4 regions of the Serratia ureilytica genome follow, and region 1 is predicted to be linked to each of the others. Evidence: predicted binding sites of a transcription regulator. Region 1 holds the regulator's gene; each other region holds the start of a gene.

Region 1 (4,193 bases):
TGGTGAAAATCAAGATGCCGCGCACCGCCAACGAAATGTATCACCTGCGCGACGCGGCGCCGATCAAGAAAAGCGAACTGGAAAGCGGCGATCTGGTGTTCTTCCGCATTAACAACCGCGGCGTGGCGGATCATGTCGGCGTCTACCTCGGCAACGGCAAATTCATCCAGTCGCCGCGCACCGGCGAAGAGATCCGCATCAGCCAGCTCGATAACGACTATTGGCAGAACCACTACATCGGCGCTCGCCGCGTAGTAACGCCGAAAACCATCCGTTAATTCCCTGCTCTTCGCGGTTGCGGCCTCGGCCGCAACCGCCTGCTCAAGCTATCGCCCATCGCACTCCCCCACGCGCATTTCTCGCTTTTCCTCCTGTTTTTTATGATGAAAATTGTTAAGATTGAATGACCACAATAAAAAACGGCCCATCCGGCGTTCGCCCCGGCGAGAAGCTGAATGGCGCTGTAAAGGAGGAAGCAATGTCGTTTGAATTACCTGCATTACCGTATGAGAAAAACGCGCTCGAGCCGCACATCTCCGCCGAGACTCTGGAATACCACTACGGCAAACACCACAACACCTACGTGGTTAACCTGAACAACCTGGTGAAAGGCAGCGAGTTCGAAGGCAAATCGCTCGAAGAGATCATCAAGACCTCTAACGGCGGCGTGTTCAACAACGCCGCGCAGGTGTGGAACCACACCTTCTACTGGCACTGCCTGTCGCCACAGGGCGGCGGTGAACCGCAGGGCGAACTGGCGGCGGCGATCGTCAAATCCTTCGGCTCTTTCGCTGCGTTCAAAGAGCAGTTCACCGATGCCGCCGTGAAAAACTTCGGTGCCGGCTGGACCTGGCTGGTAAAAAAACCGGACGGCGCGCTGGCGATCGTCAACACTTCCAACGCGGCAACCCCGCTGACCGGCGAAGACAAACCGCTGCTGACCGTTGACGTGTGGGAACACGCGTATTACATCGATTACCGCAATGCGCGTCCAAAATACCTGGAAAACTTCTGGGCGTTGGTCAACTGGACCTTCGCGGCGGAAAACCTGGCGTAAGCGCAGGGCTTGCCTAAGTGATGAGGCGCAGCTTGGCTGCGCCTTTTTTAAAACTGGCGGGAAATCAGTTCAACGCGGCGACAAAGCTGAAAGCGATGATCATCGCCAATGCGCAAACGGTGGTGAACAGCGACATCTTCAGATCGGTATCCATGACAACTCCTTTAAAATGGGCTTTCCTAAGGATAAAAGGCGCACAATTAGTACGTCAAATCATTTTCCCACAGTTCGCCGATAAAATCTTGTTATCATTTCCCGGTTTATAATCTCGATTACCTCTTCCACTTTTGTTCAATATGCGACAAAATTCGCAGTTCACAACTGCGTACCGGCATTCATGCCCCTCCTGATTAGCGCTGACGACTTCAACACTAAAAACTCAGTTTTCGCTTCTCTGGAGAAGGATCTACGTAGGCAAACGATTAACATCACACTTACATGCTGTAAACATGTGAGTTCAGGAGTCATTCCTTACATGGCAACGATTAAAGATGTGGCCAAACGCGCGGGCGTTTCCACCACCACCGTTTCGCACGTCATCAATAAGACTCGTTTCGTCGCCGAAGAGACCAAAGCGGCCGTGTGGGCCGCCATCAAAGAGCTGCACTACTCGCCGAGCGCCGTGGCGCGCAGCCTGAAAGTCAATCACACCAAGTCTATCGGTCTGCTGGCCACCTCGAGCGAAGCGCCCTACTTTGCCGAAGTGATCGAGGCGGTGGAAAACAGCTGCTACAGCAAAGGCTATACCCTGATCCTGTGCAACTCGCACAACAATCTGGACAAACAGCGCGCCTACCTGGCGATGCTGGCGCAAAAGCGCGTCGACGGCCTGCTGGTCATGTGTTCCGAATACCCGGATCAGCTGCTGGGCATGCTGGAAGACTACCGCAACATCCCGATGGTGGTAATGGACTGGGGCGCCGCGCGCGGCGACTTCACCGACACCATCATCGATAACGCGTTCGAAGGCGGCTATCTGGCCGGCCGTTACCTGATCGAGCGCGGCCACCGCGATATCGGCGCTATCCCGGGCCAGCTGTCGCGCAACACCGGCGGCGGCCGTCATCAGGGCTTTATGAAGGCGCTGCAGGAAGCGCATATCGATATTCGCGAAGAGTGGATAGTCCAGGGTGACTTCGAGCCGGAGTCCGGTTACAAGGCGATGCATCAAATTCTGTCGCAGAAACAGCGACCGACCGCGGTATTCTGCGGCGGCGACATCATGGCGATGGGCGCCATCTGCGCCGCCGACGAACTGGGGCTGCGGGTGCCGCAGGATATTTCCGTGATCGGCTACGACAACGTGCGCAACGCCCGCTACTTCACCCCGGCGCTGACCACCATTCATCAGCCGAAAGAACGTCTGGGCGAAATGGCCTTCACCATGCTGCTGGATCGCATCATCAGCAAGCGCGAAGAATCGCAGGTGATCGAAGTGCATCCGAAGCTGGTCGAACGCCGTTCGGTCGCCGACGGTCCGTTCATCGACTACCGCCGCTGATCCTCCTCCCTACCGGAAGCCGGCACGGCTTCCGGTGCCGCCTCACTCAGCCACTCCTGATTCAGCGTCTCGCCATCGCCCAAATACGCCAGCAGCCAGCTCATCGCCGGTGACGGTTTATCCTGTTGCCAGGTCAGGCAGCAGGGGCTGGCGGGAAACGGCTGCTGCAACTGCAACGCCTTCAGCTCACCGCGCTGCACCCGCGGCAGCGCCAGATGCGCCGGCATCATGCCGACGCACAATCCGGCGCACAAACAGTCGAGCGCCGAGGTCCAGTCCGGCACCACCAGCCGCCGCTGGTTATCCAGCGTCCAGGTGACGCGCTTGGGCAGATTGCGCGAGGTGTCTTCCAGACAAAGCGCAGGGTACGGCCTCAACCGATCGTCATTCAACGGCCCTGCCAGCTGCGCCAGCGGATGCTGTGGGCTGACTACGCACAGCCAGTTCATATCCCCCATGTCGCGGAAAGCGAAGCCGCCGCCGACCGGCACCGCGCGGGTGGCGCCGATCGCCATGTCCACCCTGCCGTCCACCAACGCATCCCACACGCCGTTAAACACCTCGGGTTGCAGCATCAACTCGACGTCGGGGAAATGACGGTAGAAATCCAGCACCAGCTGGCGGCTGCGCTGCGGTTTGACGATGATGTCCACCGCGATATTCAGCTGACCGCGCCAGCCGTTGGCCACCTGTTGACAGTGGCGGCGGGTGTCGAGCATTTTTTTGATAACAGCTCGCGCATCCTTGATAAACAGCGCGCCGGCCGGCGTCAGTTCCACATCTCGGTGACGCCGCTCAAACAGCGGCACCGCCAGCCATTGCTCCAGCTGCCGCACGGTATAACTTACCGCCGACGGCACCCGGTGCAGCTCCTGCGCCGCCGCGCTGAAACTGCCGGTGCGCGCCACCGCATCAACGACCTCGAGAGAATATTCAGACCACATCGCTTTGCCTTCAATTTTTTTAACAGCACTTTGCAAATATTACCGTTTCACAAGCAGAGATCCAGCCGGATACACTGGCCGGCGCTAAAAACCTGCGACACTAAAATATTAACGAGAAATACCATGCGAAATTCCTTTGGTTTTATGTTCTACCTCGCCGGCCTGAGCATGCTGGGTTATCTGGCGACCGATATGTACCTGCCCGCCTTCGGCGCCATGCGGGAGGAACTGCAAATTTCCGCCGGCGCGGTCAGCGCCAGCCTGAGCATCTTTTTGGCCGGCTTCGCCTTCGCGCAGCTGCTGTGGGGGCCGCTCTCCGACCGTCTGGGACGCAAACCGGTATTGTTGATTGGCCTAACGCTGTTCGCGCTCGGCTGCCTGGGCATGCTGTGGGTGGAAAATGCCGCGCAGCTCTGGATACTGCGCTTTATTCAGGCCGTAGGTGTCTGTTCCGCCGCCGCCATCTGGCAAGCGCTGGTGGTCGACCGCTATCGTGAAGGCCAGGCCAACCGCGTATTCGCCACCATCATGCCGCTGGTGGCGCTATCGCCGGCGCTGGCGCCGCTGCTGGGCGCCTGGCTGCTGAACCACGCCAGCTGGCGCGCGATCTTCGCCGTGCTGCTGGCCATCACCGCCTTGTTGCTGTTGCCGACGCTGCTGCTCAAAGAGAACGCCAGGCCAAAACCCGCCG
Region 2 (4,193 bases), 450 kb from region 1:
CCAGAATTGCAGCCTGATCTGGTGTGAAAACACGCAGCAGGCGGCGTTGGTCGATCCCGGCGGCGAAGCGGAAAAAATCAAAGCGGAAGTGGCGAAGCAGGGTGTGACAATCACGCAGATTTTGCTGACGCACGGCCATTTGGATCACGTCGGCGCGGCGGCGGAGCTGGCGGAACATTATCAGGTGCCGATTTACGGCCCGGATAAAGAGGACGCTTTTTGGCTGGATGGTTTGCCGGCGCAGAGCCGGATGTTCGGGCTGGAAGAGTGTGCGCCGCTGACCCCGACCCGTTGGTTGTCGGAAGGCGATGAGATGCAGGTGGGCGAGATGAAGCTCAAGGTGTTGCATTGTCCTGGGCACACACCGGGCCACATCGTCTTTATCAATGAGCAGGCGCGTTTGGCGCTGGTGGGTGATGTGCTGTTTAACGGCGGCGTGGGGCGCAGCGACTTCCCGCGCGGTGACCATCAGGCGCTGATCGCCTCTATTCGCACCAAGCTGTTGCCGTTAGGCGACGACATGCGCTTTATTCCCGGCCACGGTCCAATGTCGACCTTCGGTCACGAGCGCCAGACCAACCCGTTCCTGCGCGAAGAGCCGGCGGTGTGGTAACGATCATTTCCCGGCAGAAATAATTAAGGGGCGCATAGCGCGCCCCTTCAAACTGGTGGCTTTCGCCGACGCGCTTAGAGCACGGCGACGATGGCTTCACACAGCGGCGCCATATTGTCCGGCGTCATGCCCGCCACGTTCACCCGGCCCGAGTTCACAGCGTAAACGCCAAACTCTTCACGCAGACGCAGCACCTGCTCTTTGGTCAGGCCGCTGAACGAAAACATGCCGTTCTGCTGGATGATGAAGCTGAAGTCCTGCTGCGCGCCTTTCTCCTGCAGGGTGTTCACAAATAGCTGACGCATGCGGTGAATGCGTTGGCGCATATCGGTCAGCTCTTGTTCCCACATCGCGCGCAGCGCATCGTTGCCCAGAATGGTGGCGACAACGGCGGCGCCGTGTGACGGCGGGTTGGAGTAGTTGGCGCGAATGGCCGCTTTCACCTGGCTGAAGGCGCGATCGGCGGTTTCGGCATCGGCGGCTACAATAGTGCAAGCGCCGACGCGCTCATTGTACAGACCGAAGTTTTTCGAATAGGAACTGGCGACGATCAGTTCTTTATGTTTGGCGGCGAAAATACGCAGGCCCTGCGCATCTTCTTCCAGGCCGTTGGCGAAGCCCTGATAAGCGAAGTCGAACAGCGGCAACCACCCGTTGGCGACGGAAAGTTCAGCCAGCTGCGCCCACTGTTCCGGCGTTGGATCGATACCGGTCGGGTTATGGCAGCAGCCGTGGAACAGCACGACATCGCCGGCCTGCGCCTGTTTCAGGCTGTTCAGCAGGCCGTCAAAATCCAACGCGTGGTTGGCGGCGTCATAGTAGGCGTATTCCAGCACTTCCAGGCCCACGGCGCTAAAGACGTTCTTGTGGTTCGGCCAGCTTGGGTTGCTGATCCAGATGCGTTTGGCGCTGGTCTGGTTGGCGATAAAGTCTGCCGCCACGCGCAGGCCGCCGGTGCCGCCAGGCGTCTGTGCGGTGCGCGCGCGGCGATCGGCGACGATCGGGCTCTCTTTACCGAACAGCAGCTCTTGCGTGCAGCTGGCGAACGCCGGGATGCCCTCAATGCCGAGATAGTTTTTGGTGGTCTCATTTTCCAACAGATACTGTTCAGCTTTCTTTACGCTGGTCAGCACCGGGGTTTTACCGGTTTCGTCTTTATAAACGCCAATGCCTAAATTGATTTTATTCGGGCGGGCGTCGGCGCGGAAAATGTCGGTCAGGCCCAGGATCGGGTCGGCGGGTGCGGCGGTGATTTTTTCAAACATGTCAGGTGCTTCCAAATCTCGGAGTTAAGCAGACAGAAGCATCAGGGTAGCGCCAGTTATCGGCTTTGCCAACCGTTTGCGATAAAAACACCGCGATCTTATGAACGTGAAGGATTCGACAGAAAAAATGATGGGGAAGGGGGAATCGGCAGGATAAAAAGTTACCGGCTGATACAAACAAAAACAGGGCCGAAGCCCTGTTTTTTTAACTTAGTCGACGGTGAACCGCCGATAAGCGAGACAACTTAGAACTGGTATACCAGACCAACGCCTACGATATCGTCAGTTGCGATGCCGGTTGCTTTGGTGAAGTCGTTGTCATCCAGCAGGTTGATTTTGTAATCAACATAGGTGGACATGTTTTTGTTGAAGTAGTAAGTGGTACCAACAGAAACATATTTAACCAGATCTTGGTCAGAACCCACGCCTGGGACGTTCAGGTTTTTACCCTTAGACTGCAGGTAAGACACTTCTGGGCGCAGACCGAAGTCGAACTGATACTGAGCAGTCACTTCGAAGTTCTGAGTTTTGCTAGCGAAGCCGCCGCAGTTTTCAGTCGCTGCGCAAGTGTTGGTGAAGTTACCGCCACCGAACGGAGTCATGTTACGGGTTTCTGCATACATTGCCGCCAGGTAGACGTTGTTGGCGTCATATTTCGCGCCCACGGTCCATGCGTCAGCCTTGTCGCCACGCTCGTTGGAACGCAGTTTCTGGTCGTCGGTACGGTTGGAAGAAGCGTATGCAGCGCCGAAGCTTACGCCTTCGCCGATGTCATAAGTAGAGGAAATGCCCCAGCCGTCGCCGTTTTGTTTTTTGACGTCACGGCCGTCGTTCTGGTTTTTGCCCTGGTATTGCAGAGCGAAGTTCAGACCGTCAACCAGACCGAAGAAGTTGTTGTTACGATAGGTCGCAACACCATTGGTACGGCCGGTCATGAAGTTGTCGGAGTAGGTGTAAGTATCGCCACCGAACTCTGGCAGCATATCGGTCCAGCCTTCCACGTCGTACAGTACGCCGTAGTTACGGCCGTAGTCGAAGGAGCCGTAGTCAGCGAATTTCAGACCGGCGAAGCCCAGACGGGTTTTGGTGCCTTCGGTGCCCTGAGATTCGGCGTGGTTGGACTGAACGTTGTATTCCCACTGGCCGTAACCGGTCAGTTGGTCAGTAATCTGGGTTTCACCTTTGAAGCCGAAACGAACATAGGTCTGATCGCCGTCATTACCTTTGTCTTTGGAGAAGTAGTGCAGACCGTCAACTTTGCCGTACAGATCCAGCTTGTTGCCGTCTTTGTTGTAGATTTCAGCTGCGTTTGCTGCACCAGCAGCCAACAGAGCCGGGATTACCACTGCAAGAATGTTGCGCTTCATCATTATTACCCTCATTGGTGTTATTCGGACACCTTTGCCACTGCCGCCAATAATTCTTTGGGAACTATTGTTGATAGATTGGTGTCGTCCTGTGTCTGAACGCAGTGTTCCATTCACAGGCGGGTTAATCTAGGACGAAAATGATACCAATGTCCCAATCAGGTTGCAAAAGGAAAACATGTGTAACCAAATGTAATTTTTCGGGAACTTTGTGACGTGCGTCAATATTAAAAAATGCGAAAGGCCAGCGATGCTGGCCTTTGTTTTGTAACGAAATCGTTTAAAAAACGTGTGATCGTATAAATTAGAAGCTTGCGTTACGCGGCGTGCGCGGGAATGGAATCACATCGCGCACGTTTTGCACGCCGGTGACATAGGCGATTAAACGTTCAAAGCCCAGGCCGAAACCGGAATGCGGCACGGTGCCGTAGCGGCGCAGATCGCGATACCACCAGTAGTCTTCTTTATTCAGCCCCATCTCTTCCAGACGCTGATCGAGCACGTCGAGGCGTTCTTCACGCTGCGAGCCACCGATGATTTCGCCGATGCCCGGCGCCAGCACGTCCATGGCCGCGACGGTCTTGCCGTCTTCGTTCATGCGCATGTAGAACGCTTTGATGTCTTTCGGGTAGTTTTTCACCACCACCGGCGCCTGGAAGTGTTTCTCCGCCAGGTAACGTTCATGCTCGGAAGAGAGATCGATGCCCCAGGAAACCGGGTTTTCGAAGGTTTGGTCCGAGGCCAGAAGGATCTCAATGGCGTCGGTGTAGTCCACCTGGGCGAAATCGGAAGACACGAAGCGCTCCAGACGAGCGATAGCGTCTTTATCCACGCGCTCGGCGAAGAATTTCAGATCGTCGGCACGTTCATCCAGCACCGCCTGGAACACATACTTCAGCATGCTTTCGGCGAGGCCGGCGACGTCGTCCAGCGTAGCGAAGGCCACTT
Region 3 (4,193 bases), 1.5 Mb from region 1:
CCCACCAGTACGCCGATCAGGATCGGGATAATCGCCAGGAAGCCGCGGAACAGTACTGAACCGAGCACCGTGACCGCCAGCGTCACCAGCGAAATGGTGATGGTGGTCGAGTCGGCGCTGGCGCCTTCCGCCGGCAGCAGCCCCGCCATATTGGCCGCCACGCCCGCCAACTCCAGGCCGATGACGGCGACGATCGCCCCCATCGCCGCCGGCGGGAACATCACGTCCAGCCAGCCGGTGCCGGCCTTTTTCACGATCAGCGCCACCAGGCAGAACAGCACGCCGCACATGATGAAACCGCCCAACGCCACTTCGTAACCGAGCGGCAACAGCAGCAGCACCGGCGAGATAAACGCGAAGCTGGAACCGAGGTAGGCCGGGATCTTGCCTTTACAGATGAACAGATACAGCAGCGTGCCGATGCCGTTGAACAACAGCACGGTCGCCGGGTTGATCTTGAACAGGATAGGCACCAGCACGGTGGCGCCAAACATGGCGAACAGGTGCTGGAAGCTGAGCGGAATGGTCTGGAGCAGCGGCGGGCGCTCGCTGACGCCGATGGCGCGACGGGTCATGTGTGCTTTTCCTCGGTTTATTGGTTTTATAGGTTTTAGTCAAAAAAAAGCCGACTCGTTAAGTCGGCTCAAATGTTTACTTAGTACCAAATATCTTGTCGCCCGCATCGCCCAGGCCAGGCACGATGTAGCCCTTGTCGTTCAGACACTGATCGATGGAGGCGGTGTACAGCTCAACGTCCGGATGCGCTTTCTCCAGCGCGGCGATGCCTTCCGGCGCCGCGACCAGAACCAGCACCTTGATGCTGTGGCAGCCGGCTTTCTTCAGCAGATCGATAGTGGCGATCATCGAACCGCCGGTGGCCAGCATCGGGTCGACGACCAGCGCCATGCGCTCTTCGATGTTGGAAACCAGCTTCTGGAAGTACGGCACCGGCTCCAGGGTTTCTTCGTCGCGGTATACGCCCACTACACTGATGCGCGCGCTCGGCACGTGCTCCAGCACCCCTTCCATCATGCCCAGGCCTGCGCGCAGGATTGGCACTACGGTAATCTTTTTCCCTTTGATCTGATCCACTTCAACTGGCCCGCACCAGCCTTCGATGGTGACTTTTTCCGTCTCCAGATCGGCGGTCGCTTCATAGGTCAGTAAACTACCCACTTCTGAGGCCAGCTCACGGAAGCGTTTGGTGCTGATGTCATTTTCGCGCATCAGGCCAAGCTTGTGTTTTACCAGCGGGTGTTTCACCTCAACGATCTTCATCATTTTTCTCCTATTAAGGTGGTTGCGGCCAAAAAAATCGCGGGATTATACCTCCTTTTTTTCGCCGCGCCACCCACAATAGCCCGATCGGGATCAACAAAAGTTTGAATATCAGTATAGATGACGAAAAAGCGGAGCCGGTTCACAAGCCGCTCGCAAACGTTTGCCTGCGCTGTTAGAATTGCCGCGCCTTATTCCGGAATCAACATCGGAAGCACAGTTTTCAAACCGCAAATCGTCGTGGGGAATCGCGCAGTGACCGACAAAACCTCTCTCAGCTATAAAGACGCAGGTGTCGATATCGATGCAGGCAACGCATTGGTAGATCGCATCAAAGGTGTAGTTAAACAGACCCGTCGCCCGGAAGTGATGGGCGGTCTGGGCGGGTTTGGCGCCCTGTGTGCGTTGCCGCAGAAATACCGCGAGCCGGTGCTGGTTTCCGGTACCGACGGCGTGGGCACCAAGCTGCGTCTGGCGATGGATCTGAAACGCCACGACACCATCGGCATCGATCTGGTGGCGATGTGCGTCAACGATCTGGTGGTTCAGGGCGCCGAGCCGCTGTTCTTCCTCGACTACTACGCGACCGGCAAGCTGGATGTGGACACCGCGGCCAGCGTGATCACCGGCATCGCCGAGGGCTGCAAACAGTCCGGCTGTGCGCTGGTGGGCGGCGAAACCGCTGAAATGCCGGGCATGTACCACGGCGAAGACTACGACGTGGCCGGTTTCTGCGTCGGCGTGGTCGAAAAATCCGAGATCATCGACGGCAGCAAAGTGCAGTCCGGCGATGCGCTGATCGCCCTGGGCGCTTCCGGCCCGCACTCCAACGGCTACTCGCTGGTGCGCAAAATCCTGGAAGTGAGCAACACCGATCCGACCGCCACTCAGTTGGAAGGTAAACCGCTGGCCGACCACCTGCTGGCGCCGACCAAGATTTACGTGAAGTCCGTGCTGGAGCTGATCGAGAAGGCTGACGTACACGCCATCGCTCACCTCACCGGCGGCGGCTTCTGGGAAAACATTCCACGCGTGCTGCCGGAAGGCATGCAGGCGGTGATCGACGAAGCCAGCTGGCAGTGGCCGGCGGTGTTCACCTGGCTGCAGCAGGCCGGTAACGTCAGCCGTCATGAAATGTACCGCACCTTCAACTGCGGCGTAGGCATGGTCATCGCCCTGCCGGAAGCCGAAGTGGAAGCGGCCATCGCGCTGCTGACCGCGGCAGGTGAAAAAGCGTGGAAAATCGGTAAACTGACCGCCTCTTCCGACGAACAACAAGTGGTCATCAACTGATGAAAAAGATCGTGGTGTTGGTCTCCGGCCAGGGGAGCAATCTCCAGGCGCTGATTGACGCCTGCCAGCAGGGCCGCATCGCCGCCGAAATCGTGGCGGTGTTCAGCAACAAGGCGCAGGCTTATGGCCTGCAACGCGCCGAAGCGGCGGGCATCGCCGCCCAGGCGCTGGATGCCAAGGCCTACGCCGATCGCACGGCGTTCGACGCCGCATTGGCGGACGCCATCGACCAGTACCAGCCCGATCTGGTGGTGCTGGCCGGCTACATGCGCATCCTCAGCCCGCAGTTCGTGCAGCGCTATGCCGGCCGCATGCTGAACATTCACCCTTCCCTGCTGCCGAAATACCCGGGTCTGCATACTCACCGTCAGGCCATCGACAACGGCGACAGCGAACACGGCACCTCGGTGCACTTCGTGACCGAACAGCTCGACGGCGGCCCGGTGATTTTACAAGCCAAGGTGCCGATTTTCGCTGACGACGAGGAGGATGACGTGGTTGAACGGGTGCAAACCCAGGAACACACGATCTATCCACTGGTGGTGAGCTGGTTCGTCGACGGCCGCCTGGCGATGCGCGACGGCGCCGCCTGGCTGGACGGCGAACGCCTGCCGGCGCAGGGCCACGCCGCCGACTGATGCGCGCAGCCTAAACGGCGCCCACGCGGCGCCGTTTTTTTTCGCTGCCCGCCGCGATGGTTCCAAAAGGCTCGCTGCGCCGTGGCCAAACTGCCCGCTTTAGGGCCAACCCCGTCGTGAGCGCGTCCCAGTATGTCGCATCAATGCCCCGCCCGGAACGGAACGCATCACGGACGCCAAGCCAACTGTGGTTCCGCGCGCAATAATCCTTGTCAAAAAATAAAACCATTATAATACTTTCTACCCTAAACAATATTGGGTGAAATTTTTCAAAAAAGAATATATTTATCCCTTATACATAGTTTTAAATTAAATAAATTAACGTCAACCCCATGATTATTGTGAGCTTCGTTGCAATAACAGAAAACACCCCTGTCAATTGTAATGATGTGTTGCCGTTCTATTACAAGTATGTAAGAGTGTGTCTAACACGATAACTTAACATTACGTACATAGGATTCCTTTCATATGCGCAAGCGCCAGTCATATATGACGCCTTCAAATGCAAATAATTCAATATGAAAGAATTCAGTATCGCCGCTGCTTATTTTTATATAATTAGCGCGATATTAAAATTGATTTTTATTTTTCAGATAAATATTTAATGGGGAATATCCCATTGAGATGAATTCGTTTGAATATATTTCAACGATATGCAGCAGCTCGAATCATGTTATAGCTAACTCATCAATAAACTGATTAATAAGGATATTTATGCTTAATCATACCTCTCTGACTCGTCAATCCCACCGTTTCGATATTGTTCTCGACTCGCCTTCCATGCCCTCTGACGGCATTGATTTATTAGTCGAAGAACTGCCTGAAACGCTGCACTTTGCCAGCGATTGCGCCTCAACCGGCAGCAGCGTCAGCACCGCCTCTACAGCGGGCTGCGGCTGCATTGCAACGGCGAGCTGCATCGGCACAATGGGCAGCGTTACCAGTAGCGGCAGCTAAATCATTACCCACAACCGGTACAAGATA
Region 4 (4,193 bases), 650 kb from region 1:
CCGGCGTTACCGACAGCACTTCGATAAAGCAGAAAAATACGCCGTCCTCATTGCGGCTAACGCGCAATACCTCGCCCGGTTCAAAATGCGATTCACTGGCATCCCGAATGGTGATGGTTTTACGCCCGGCCAGAATGTCTTGCTCAAAGCGGCTGAAGAAAGTTATTTCACGGCTCATTTTAGATCCTTTTTCATCACAACACCGCAACATAAGTCATTATGCCGCCTGCTTTTCTGACGCAGATCCCTCTTTTGGGGTAGAGGCCGCTTTTTTCGCTTTGCTTTCCGCCGGTTTCTTGAGGGTTTCCGCCGACGATGCGCCGCGCAGAATCAGACCCAGCACATCCTTGTTTTCCGCCAGGAAGAAGCTCAGCCCTTCGCGCTGTTCGTCATCCAGGTTCAGCGGCGCCTGCTGCAGCCACTCCCCAAGGTTGTCCGCCAGATCCAGCATTTTGTCGTAGGCGTCGGCTTCTTTCTTGCTCGCGAAAGTCATTTTTTCCTCACCGTTTCTCACCACCACATATTTAACTTCAACCGCCATGCGTGCGTCCTCAAATACTCAAATTACTGTGATTATATACAGTATAAATAGATCGTGGCGGGAAGGCAAACCGCCGCCCGCCCTTGGCTTATTTCAGCAGCCGCACCTTGCAGCTTTTGCCTTTGATTTTGCCCTGCTGCAACTGTTGCAGCGCCTTGCGCGCGCTGGCTTTGCGGATCGCGACATAGGCATGCACCGGGAACATATCGATCTTGCCCACTTCCGCCGCCGTCAGCCCGGCATCACCGGTCAGCGCCCCGAGAATATCGCCGGGACGGATCTTCGCCTTGCGGCCGCCGTCGATGCACAGCGTCACCATTTCCGCCTCCAGCGAGCCGTTGGCCGCCCCGCTCAGCTCGGACACCGGCGACCAGTCGACGCTCATCTGCAGATAGTCTTCAATCGCGTGCGCACGCGCCATTTCCTGCGGCGTGCACAGGCTGATCGCCAACCCGCTCATGCCGGCGCGGCCGGTACGGCCAATACGGTGCACATGCACTTCGGGATCGAACGCCAGCTCGTAGTTGACCACCAGCTCCAGCTCTTTAATATCCAGCCCGCGTGCGGCGACGTCGGTCGCCACCAATACCCGGCAACTGCGGTTGGCGAAACGCACCAACACCTGGTCGCGGTCGCGCTGTTCCAGATCGCCATGCAGCGCCAGCGCGCTGATGCCGCGGGCCTCCAGGGCCTCAAGCACCGTCTGACAGTCGCGCTTGGTATTGCAGAACACCACGCAGGACGCGGGTTGATGATAGCGAATGGCCGACACCAGCAGCGCTGGGCGCTGATCGCGCGTGGTCTCATAAAAGCGTTGTTCGATGGAGGTCTGCGCTTCGCCATCGTCCACCTCGACGCTCAGCGGCTGGCGTTGAACGCGCGCGCTGATGCGCTCGATGCCTGCCGGGTAGGTGGCGGAAAACAGCAGCGTCTGACGTTGCGGCGGCGTATAGCTGATCACATCGTCGATGTCGTCGGCGAACCCCATGTCCAGCATGCGATCGGCCTCATCCAGCACCAGCACCTTCAGCTCGTCCAGCTGCAGCGTTTTCTTGCGCAGGTGTTCCTGGATACGGCCCGGCGTCCCCACCACGATGTGCGGCGCATGCACCAGCGAATCGAGCTGCGGCCCCATCGGCTGGCCGCCGCACAGCGTCAGGATCTTGATGTTTTGCGTAAAACGCGCCAGGCGACGCAGCTCTTTGCTCACCTGATCGGCCAGCTCGCGGGTGGGACAGAGCACCAGCGCCTGCGTGGCGACCTGACCGACGACGATACTGTTCAGCAGACCAATGCCGAAGGCCGCCGTTTTACCGCTGCCGGTTTTCGCCTTGGCGCGCACGTCCCGCCCTTGCAGGATGGCGGGCAATGCGGCGGCCTGTACCGGCGTCATTTCGGCGTACCCCAGTTCGTTGAGGTTGGCCAACTGTTCGGCTGGCAGCGGCAGGGAAGAAAAAGAAACTGTGCTCACGGCGATAACTCTTATATGACGAATGGAATGGCGGCGCGCCCGCAGGTAAGCGCCGAATCAGCGGTAAATGATAACAGAGATGGGCGGCGTTACGGGGTGCGGGCATAAAAAAACCCGCCGGCGGCGGGTTTCTTGGCAACGCAGTCGTTAAATCGCAACGACGTTGGCTGCGGCTGGGCCACGTTGGCTGTCCTGGATGGAGAACTCAACCTGCTGGCCTTCAGCCAGGGTCTTGAAACCATCGCTGACGATAGCGGAGAAATGAACGAAAACGTCTTTAGAGCCGTCGGCAGGGGTGATAAAGCCGAAACCTTTGCTTTCGTTGAACCATTTAACGTGACCAGTGATCTTGCTCATTTGTGTTTCCTTTACTTGATAAACCTGCCTTGACGGCACGAGACGCGAAAACCTCTCGATAAGTAGGCCTTCTTTCGCCGTCGGTTATTAACGCACAATCGCTCATACAGGGCAAATATTTCTGTTTGTTATAAAAACAGCCAGTTAGCAACAAAACCGGCGCGGCGGCTGCGCGCGCAATCGTTTTCGTATATACTGCCCGCCGATCATCAATCCGCTTACTTTCACCGATCCAGGTACGAAACTATGTTAACGATTGGAACCGCCCTGCGCCCTTCCGCCACCCGCGTCATGTTGCTCGGCTCAGGCGAGCTGGGTAAAGAAGTCGCCATTGAATGCCAGCGCCTCGGTCTGGAGGTGATCGCCGTCGATCGCTACGCCGATGCGCCGGCCATGCATGTGGCGCACCGCAGCCACGTCATCAATATGCTGGACGGTGACGCGTTGAAAGCCGTCATCGAACACGAGCGGCCGGACTATATCGTTCCCGAAATCGAAGCGATCGCCACCGCCATGTTGGTCGAGCTTGAACGCCAGGGCCACCGCGTAGTGCCCTGTGCCGAAGCCACACGCCTGACCATGAACCGTGAAGGCATCCGTCGTCTGGCGGCGGAAGAGCTCGGTCTTCCCACCTCCAGCTACCGCTTTGCCGACAGTGAAATCGCCTTCCGCCAGGCGGTTGAGCATATCGGCTACCCGTGCATCGTCAAACCGGTGATGAGCTCTTCCGGCAAAGGCCAGAGCCTGATCCGCACGCCCGAACAGCTGCAAAGCGCCTGGGATTACGCCCAACAGGGCGGCCGTGCCGGCGGTGGCCGGGTGATCGTCGAAGGGCTGGTAAGATTTGATTTTGAAATTACGCTGCTGACCATCAACGCCGTGGATGGCGTGCATTTCTGTGAGCCGATCGGGCACCGTCAGGAGGATGGGGATTACCGCGAATCCTGGCAGCCGCAACGCATGTCGGCTACGGCGCTGAGCCGGGCCCAGGCTATCGCCGAGAAAGTGGTGAAGGCCCTGGGGGGCTTCGGGCTGTTCGGCGTGGAGCTGTTCGTTTGTGGCGACGACGTGATCTTCAGCGAAGTGTCGCCACGCCCGCACGATACCGGCATGGTCACGTTGATTTCACAGGATCTGTCTGAGTTCGCCCTGCACGTGCGCGCGTTTCTCGGTTTGCCGATCGGCGCTATCCGCCAGTTCGGCCCTTCCGCATCGGCGGTGATCCTGCCACAGCTCACCAGCACCGATGTGCGCTTCAGCGGATTGGAAAACGCGCTGCGCGGGCACAACCAGCTGCGTCTGTTCGGCAAGCCGGAAATCGCCGGCCAGCGCCGCCTGGGCGTAGCGCTGGCGACGGCGGACACCACGGAACTCGCGGTGGAGCTGGCGAAACAGGCCGCCGCCGCCGTGGCGGTCAACCACTAAAACTGACGGGGCCGCTTGCGCGGCCCCGATAACATCAATAGTCTTCGTCTTCTTCAACATCGTCATCCCGCGACGCCTCCGGCGCGGCATCCTGCTGTTCGTCTTCGTCATCGAACAGCACCGCGACATGAGCGCCCTGATGCTTCTCACGAATTTCCTGCGCAACGCGAGCAATGGCCTCACCGCTGCTCATGCCCTGTTCCATCAGCTGATGGATGCGATCCGCCGCTTCCTGCTGCTCCGCGTGGCTCAGTAATGGCATACCTGCATGCATGTGTCGTTCTCTCCGGCAAAAGGGAGAAGGAGTATACGCGCTAACGCGGCGGATCCCAACGTCTTGTGCCTCAGGCCGGCTGTGAACAGCTGTTATCGTTGCGCCACTGCTTTAAACGGTGCCGC

What was found. Region 1 encodes PurR, which represses purine synthesis genes. Its sites were predicted from a motif close to CANGCAAACGTTTGCNTG; they were not measured.
Region 2: the regulator PurR is predicted to act here: its motif matches at 1,944-1,961, upstream of J0X03_RS15140 (amino acid aminotransferase).
Region 3: the regulator PurR is predicted to act here: its motif matches at 1,431-1,448, upstream of purM (phosphoribosylformylglycinamidine cyclo-ligase).
Region 4: the regulator PurR is predicted to act here: its motif matches at 2,543-2,560, upstream of purT (formate-dependent phosphoribosylglycinamide formyltransferase).

The regions. Positions count from the first base shown of each region.
Region 1 covers NZ_CP071320.1:2,769,883-2,774,075, forward strand. Annotated here, with positions in the region: gene J0X03_RS12865 (C40 family peptidase) at 1-278, shown strand, start outside; gene sodB (superoxide dismutase [Fe]) at 479-1,057, shown strand; gene cydH (cytochrome bd-I oxidase subunit CydH) at 1,122-1,211, opposite strand; gene purR (HTH-type transcriptional repressor PurR) at 1,533-2,558, shown strand; gene punR (DNA-binding transcriptional activator PunR) at 2,546-3,502, opposite strand; gene punC (purine nucleoside transporter PunC) at 3,626-4,193, shown strand, end outside.
Region 2 covers NZ_CP071320.1:3,215,050-3,219,242, reverse strand. Annotated here, with positions in the region: gene J0X03_RS15145 (MBL fold metallo-hydrolase) at 1-613, shown strand, start outside; gene J0X03_RS15140 (amino acid aminotransferase) at 688-1,878, opposite strand; gene ompC (porin OmpC) at 2,124-3,248, opposite strand; gene asnS (asparagine--tRNA ligase) at 3,550-4,193, opposite strand, start outside.
Region 3 covers NZ_CP071320.1:1,263,305-1,267,497, reverse strand. Annotated here, with positions in the region: gene uraA (uracil permease) at 1-575, opposite strand, end outside; gene upp (uracil phosphoribosyltransferase) at 652-1,278, opposite strand; gene purM (phosphoribosylformylglycinamidine cyclo-ligase) at 1,534-2,571, shown strand; gene purN (phosphoribosylglycinamide formyltransferase) at 2,571-3,209, shown strand; gene J0X03_RS05795 (hypothetical protein) at 3,924-4,166, shown strand.
Region 4 covers NZ_CP071320.1:2,120,781-2,124,973, reverse strand. Annotated here, with positions in the region: gene yqfB (N(4)-acetylcytidine aminohydrolase) at 1-178, opposite strand, end outside; gene J0X03_RS09860 (YebG family protein) at 218-541, opposite strand; gene dbpA (ATP-dependent RNA helicase DbpA) at 630-2,012, opposite strand; gene cspE (transcription antiterminator/RNA stability regulator CspE) at 2,160-2,369, opposite strand; gene purT (formate-dependent phosphoribosylglycinamide formyltransferase) at 2,616-3,794, shown strand; gene J0X03_RS09840 (YoaH family protein) at 3,829-4,068, opposite strand; gene J0X03_RS09835 (glycosyltransferase) at 4,139-4,193, opposite strand, start outside.